One region of the Streptomyces sp. NPDC057939 genome, then DNA from elsewhere that is predicted to be linked to it. Evidence: riboswitches for the same ligand, from Rfam matches in the RefSeq annotation. Region 1 holds a riboswitch; the other holds the start of a gene.

Region 1 (3,199 bases):
CGGCGGCCTCGGTCGGGTCGTAGTCGCCTGCGGGGAGCAGGAAGAGAATCACGGTGCATTCCTCCGGGGGCGGCCGCGGTCGGCGGCGCGACGCGGCGGTGGTCAGGGCAGTACGCTTCCCCGGGTTCCGGGGGCGACGATAGGAGCCGACCGGCGCCACGTCATTGACCCGGGCGGCCAATCCGTTGACCCTCCCGACCGGCTCCCCCCTCCCACGGTGTTGACGGGGCTGGTGCGCCCGCATTGACTGGCGGCCGTGTCCACCAGCGAGCCGCCCTCCGTCACCGCGAGCTACGCCCTCGCCGTCCTCGGCGCCTCGGCGGACGGCGCCGGGGAGCCCGCCTGGGCGTCGCCCACGGACCGCCTGGCGTTCGGTGAGATGCGCGCCCTGTGGGACACGGTGCTCGGCGCCCCGGGCGCCGGACCGCACACCGGGCTCCTCGTGGGCGACCGCATCCGGCCCGAAGGCCTGCACGTCCTGGGTCACCTCGTCCTCACTTGCGCCGACCTGGCCGACGCCGCGCTGGCGGCCGAGCGCTACCACCCCCTGGTGAGCCAGGCGGGCACGGTGACCCTGCACCGGCGTGCCGGCGACAGCCTGATCCGCTACCGACCGACCGTCGACCCGAGGGCCATGCACCCCCAACAGGTGGAGGCGGTCCTCGCCGGCATGGTGCGGGCCGCCCGCTGGATCGCCGGCGACGACTGGGCGCCCCTGGCGGTGTCGTTCGCCCATCCCCTCGTCGGCGCGGCCGAACCGTACGCCCGCGTCCTCGGCTGCCCCGTCGCCTTCGACGCGCCGGAGCACGCGATCACGGTGGGCAACGAGGACCTCGACCGGCGCCGCCCCCTCTACGACCCGGAACTCAACGCCCTGCACCGGGCCCATGCCGACCGGCTCCTGGACCGGCTGTCCGCCGAGGTGACCACGGCCGGGAGCGTGCGGCGGTGGCTGGAGCGCGCCGCGCTCGCGGACGCCGGCCCCGAGGGGCCCGCCAAGGAGCTCAACCTCAGCGTCCGGACCCTGCGCAGGGCCCTCGGGGCGGAGGGAACGTCGTGGCGCGAGCTCCTCGACGCCGCCCGCCACGCCCGCGCCCGGCGCCTGCTGGAGACCTCGACGCTGTCCTTGGACCGGATCGCCCCGCAGGTGGGCCTGAGCGGCGCGGCGGCACTGGTGCGCGCCTTCACCCGCTGGGAGGGCATGCCCCCCGGGGCGTACCGCAGTCGACACCGGCCCGCGTCCCCGCCACGCGGGCCGGGCCGCGGGCGGGCCGGCGGCGGGTGAGGAAGGTCACCGTCGGCCCGTCCCCGGGTGGTGTCCGACGTTGCTAGATTTTCCGGCGGCCGGATCCACGGCCCCGGACGAGATGCGCCGTACCCGGTTACGCACGACGACGCGCGAGGTGCCGCACCAGCGGCGCCGACCGCTGTCCGCACCCGGGCGGCGTCCTCGTCGAGCAAGATGGGCCGAACGCCATGGCCGTGCCACTCACCGGCACCCTGTACGAAACGACCGCGCACGCCGTCGGAGGCCGCACCGGCTCCGTCCGCACGGACGACGGGCGCCTGGACCTGCGCCTGGCACCGCCGCGCAAGAAGGTGCCCGGCACCACCAATCCCGAGCAACTGTTCGCCGCCGGGTTCGCCGCCTGCTTCACCTCCGCGTTCGCGGAGGTCGCCGCCGAGTACGGGGCGGACGCCACGGCCGCGCACGTGGCCTGCGAGGTACGGCTCGGCACCACGGACACGCCCGCCGGCTACGGCCTCGCGGTGGCCCTCACCGTGAGCCTGCCCGGATGGGCGGCGGCGGACCTGCAACCCCTGCTGCACCGGGCCGACGAGGTCTGCCCGTATTCGCAGGCGGTGCGGGGCAACGTACCGCTGACGCTCCTGGCCGTGGACGACGACCCCGCCACCCGTGACGGGCACTGAGCCGGCGGGCCGCCCGGCGATGGGTCCCGGCGTCCCGCCGCCCGAGCGCGGCGCCTGGCTCCGGCGCGGCATCAGCCGCGACGGCGGACCCCTCGTCGAGGACCGCGAGGTGGTGTGGCTCCAGGTCGGGCGGTACTACGCCGACAGCCGGGGCTTCGCCGGTACGACCTCCTTCGACGGTTCGCAGGTGCGCTTCCACCACCTCACGGGCGAACCCGGTGAGGACACCGGCACCCTCCGGTGGGAGGGCGCGAACCTCGTCGAACGGGGCACCAACCCGGACGGGAGCACCTTCCTGGAGGTCTGGACCCCGCTGGCGGACGCCGAGGGCGTCACCGGTTCCTGGGCCGGCGCGGACCACCACGTGGTGCGTGTCGGCCGGCACGTGGTGCACGTCGATTCCGGGGCGGCGGGGACATACCGCAGGCTGTGACCTGCTGTCCGAAGGTGTAGCGCGCCGTGAACGGGGAAGAGGGAACGCGACCGGAAGCACTCAGTCCGATCATCCACCCGCCCCCGTTCGAAAGTCCCCGTCATGGCTGTCTCCGCCCCTCTGCCCGCTCAGCACCGACAGCGAGCCGCCCGGCCCCGGCCGGGACACCGGCTGCTGACCCGGGCGGTGGCCGTGGGAGCGGTCGCCGTGCTGTACACGGCGGCGACGGGCACCGGAGCCCAGGCGATCGTGCGCGGAACGGACTCCTCCGAGCCGTACCCGTTCATGGTGGCGATCCCGATGACCCCGGGGGACGGCGAGGGCTCCATGGACGCCATGTGCGGCGGGGCCCTGATCGCTCCGCAATGGGTGGTGACGGCCGGGCACTGCGCCCAGGAAGTGATGCCGGCACACCCCAGCGGAACGGTTCGCGTCGGCAGTGATCACCGCAACGCGGGCGGCACCGTACGCAAGATCGTCGCCAAGGTCGTCCACCCCGGCTTCGACGCCGCCGGCGACAAGCGCTCGAACGACGACATCGCCCTGCTGAAACTGGACCGGCCCGTCCGGGAACAGCCGGTGCGGATCGCGGGCAGCGCCCCCAAGGTCGGCGCGGACACCCGGGTGATCGGCTTCGGCACCGTGGTGGACGACCCCGAGCCGGGTCGGTGGGTGTTCCCCGACCGGCTCCAGGAGCTGGACACGCGCCGGACCGCCACGTCGGACTGCATGGACATCAACGGCAAGGGCGAGCTCTGCACCAGCAGCAAGGTCCGCGGCGCGATGGCCTGCTCCGGGGATTCGGGCGGTCCGCAGGTCCAGCGGGTGGGCGGT
Region 2 (3,199 bases), on a different contig from region 1:
GACGTCGTACCCCGCGGTCGCCAGGGCGTCCAGGTTGTCGGTGAAGTCGCAGGCCTGCTTGGTGCAGCCCGGCGTCAGGGCCGCCGGGTAGAAGTACACGATCACCTTGCGGCCCTTGTGGTCGGCCAGCGAGACCTCGTTGCCGTCCGCGTCGGGCAGGGTGAAGGCGGGGGCGGTGTCGCCCGGCTGGAGTCGCTCGCTCATCTCAACAGTCTCCTCGGGAGGGGATCGGTACGTCATGAGCCTAAGCTGACGGAGCTGACAGACTGTCCATGACGGATCACGCCACAGACGACACGACGACACAACGACGGAGGCAGCGCGGTGCCGGAAGCCAGGACCCCCGCTCAGATCGAGGCGGACATCGTCCGTCGCCGCGAGCAGCTCGCCGAGACGCTCGACGAGATCGGCGTGCGCATGCACCCCAAGACGATCGTCGGGGACGCGAAGGCGAGGGTCGCCTCGACGGTCGACCAGACCGCCGGACGGGCCTTCGTCGCCGTCAACCGGCTCGTCACCGACGCCAAGGACGGCCTGCGCCACGAGGACGGGGCGCCGCGTTTCGAGCGGATCGTGCCCGTGGCCCTGCTGGCCGTCGGCGTGGTCGGACTGCTCGTGGTCTCGGCGCGTCGCAAGCGTTGAGCACCCACCGGCGGACGGGGCGGGGCCGGGCGGGTAGGTTCGGGGCGTGAGCGAGAACACCACCCACGACAAGCTGCCCATCCGCATGCTGCACGACCGCGTGCTCGTGAAGTCCGACCTGCCCGAGGGCGAACGCCGCTCCGGCGGCGGCATCCTGATCCCGGCGACGGCGGCCGTGGGCAAGAGGCTGTCCTGGGCCGAGGTGGTCGCGGTGGGGCAGAACGTACGCAGCGTGGAGCCGGGAGACCGGGTGCTGTACGACCCGGAGGACCGGGCCGAGGTCGAGGTGCGCGGGGCGACGTACGTCCTGATGCGCGAGCGGGACCTGCACGCCGTGGCCGCCGAGCGGCTGGAGGGGTCCAAGGACTCCACCGGGCTCTACCTCTGATCCGGCGGGTCTCCGGCGGATCCCCACGGGACCTCCGCCGGGCCCCGCCTTCCGTCCCGCAGCACCCCCGAGGGCCGGTGGCCGAGGTCACCGGCCCTTTTCGGCGCCCCTTTGCTACGGTGGAGGGGAACCCCCGACGAGACGCGCCGTACCGGGTTGCAGGACGCAAAGACGACGCACCCCCGTTTCCGTCTCGTCCCGGAGGTGCCTGTCATGGCCTGGGTTCTTCTTCTCGTCGCCGGTCTTCTCGAAGTCGGCTGGTCGATCGGCATGAAATTCACCGAGGGCTTCACCCGGCTGTGGCCGTCCGTGTTCACCGGCGCCGGGATCGTCGCCAGCATGGTGCTGCTGTCCTACGCCGCGAAGACCCTGCCCATCGGCACCGCGTACGGGGTCTGGGTGGGCATCGGCGCGGCCGGCGCCGCGGTGCTCGGCATGGCGGTGCTGGGGGAACCCGTCACCGCCGCCCGGATCTTCTTCATCTGCCTGCTGCTGGTCGCCGTGGTCGGGCTGAAGGCCACCTCCGGTCACTGACCCCGACCGGGTCTCATTCGAGGTAGTCGGCCGGGGGGCGGCGGCCGAAGGCGCCGCCCTGGGCGTCGCCGCCGGCGTTCCGGCCGGCGTCGGTCTGCCCGCCGTCGGTGCGGCCGCCGTCCGTCCGCCCGCCGTCGGTCCCGCCCCCCTGGTCCTGACCGCCGTTCGTCCGGCCGCCCTGGGTCTGGCCGCCGTTCGTCTGCCCGCCGTCGGTCTGCCCGCCGTTGGTCTGGCCCCCCTGCGTCTGGCCGCCCTGCGTCTGTCCCCCCTGCGTTTGGCCTCCCTGTGTCTGCCCGCCGTCGGTGCGGCCCCCGTCGGTCCGACCGCCCTGGTCACCGCCGCCATCCGTCCGACCGCCGTCGCCGTCGCCGTCGCCGCCGCCGCCGTCCGTCCGGCCGCCCGTCGGCGGGGTGGCCGGGTCGTCGGGGAAGTTCGGCGGGGGCTGCGGGACGTCCGGTTGCTGGGGCTGGGACGCGCCCCGCTGGAGTTCGAGGTCGAAGTCCACGGGGTCCGAGGCCTCCAGGGCCGACTTCGTGTAGGCCGCCCAGATCCGCGCCGGATAGCCGCCGCCCCCGATGCGCCGCTCGCCCAACGCCCCGTAGAGGGACTGGAGGGTGCCCGTGTCCGGATCCTGGCCCATCATCGACACCACCGTGACCAGGTCCGGGGTGTACGCCGCGAACCACGCCGAGCGGTCCAGTTCGGCCGTGCCCGTCTTGCCCGCCGCCGGGTGGCCCGCCGCCAGGGCGGCCGTACCGGTGCCGTTGTCGACGACGCTGACCAGCATGGACGTCGTCGTGTCGGCGGCCTCCCGGCTGATGACCTGCTCCGGGGTGCGGTCGGGGAGCCCGATGGTGTCCCCGTCCTTCGTGATCTTCTCCAGGAAGGTGTACGGGGTGCGCCGGCCGTGGTCGGCGAGGGTCGCGTACGCCTGCGTCATGTCCAGGACGCTCGCCTGCATGGTGCCCAGGGCGATGGCCGGGCCCGCGTCGAAGTTCGGGGTGCTCTTCGGGATGCCCAGGGCGATGGCCGTCCGCTTGACCTTCTCCCCGCCGACGTCCACGGCCATCTGCGCGTACACGGTGTTGACGGAGAGGTCGGTCGCCGTGTTGACGGTGATGTTCCCGTAGGACACCTGCCCCTCGTTCTCGGGGGCGAAGCGGATCCGGCCGCCGACGACCGGGCGCTTGTTGTCGCCGTTGTAGATCGTGTTCGGGGTGATGCGACGGCCGTCCTGGGTCCGGGAGCCGTTCTCCACGGCGGCCGCGAAGACGAACGGCTTGAAGGTGGAGGCCACCTGGTAGTCGTGCCGGGTCGCGTTGTTCACGTACTGCTTGGTGTAGTCGATGCCGCCGTACAGGGCGACGACCTTGCCGGTGGCGGGATCGACGGAGGCCCCGCCCGCCCGCACCAGACGGTCCGCCGGACGGGCCGCCGGGTCGAGTTCGTCCACCATCTCGGTTCGTACGGCGTCGACGAACGCGGCCTGACGGCGCTTGTCGATCGTCGTGGTGATCCGGTAACCGCCCTCCGCGAGGGTCTTGTCGTCCAGGATCCCGTGCTCGGTGATGTAGTCCTTGACGGCCTCCACCAGGTACCCGCGCTGTCCCGACAGACCGGACGCCGGACGGAGCT

What was found. Region 1 has a riboswitch for guanidine ahead of ACFVS6_RS40065 (Ohr family peroxiredoxin). Riboswitches for the same ligand answer to the same signal wherever they lie in the genome.
Region 2: it holds a riboswitch for guanidine, as region 1 does, so the genes downstream of both, ACFVS6_RS24705 (multidrug efflux SMR transporter) here and ACFVS6_RS40065 (Ohr family peroxiredoxin) in region 1, are expected to answer to the same signal.

What each region holds. Positions count from the first base shown of each region.
Region 1 covers NZ_JBHVPG010000076.1:5,856-9,054, forward strand. Annotated here, with positions in the region: gene ACFVS6_RS40055 (type 1 glutamine amidotransferase domain-containing protein) at 1-52, opposite strand, end outside; gene ACFVS6_RS40060 (AraC family transcriptional regulator ligand-binding domain-containing protein) at 257-1,285, shown strand; guanidine-III (ykkC-III) riboswitch at 1,338-1,401, shown strand; gene ACFVS6_RS40065 (Ohr family peroxiredoxin) at 1,477-1,932, shown strand; gene ACFVS6_RS40070 (hypothetical protein) at 1,919-2,365, shown strand; gene ACFVS6_RS40075 (S1 family peptidase) at 2,468-3,199, shown strand, end outside.
Region 2 covers NZ_JBHVPG010000024.1:87,631-90,829, forward strand. Annotated here, with positions in the region: gene bcp (thioredoxin-dependent thiol peroxidase) at 1-204, opposite strand, end outside; gene ACFVS6_RS24695 (DUF3618 domain-containing protein) at 325-642, shown strand; gene ACFVS6_RS24700 (co-chaperone GroES) at 689-1,030, shown strand; guanidine-III (ykkC-III) riboswitch at 1,133-1,211, shown strand; gene ACFVS6_RS24705 (multidrug efflux SMR transporter) at 1,244-1,564, shown strand; gene ACFVS6_RS24710 (transglycosylase domain-containing protein) at 1,578-3,199, opposite strand, start outside.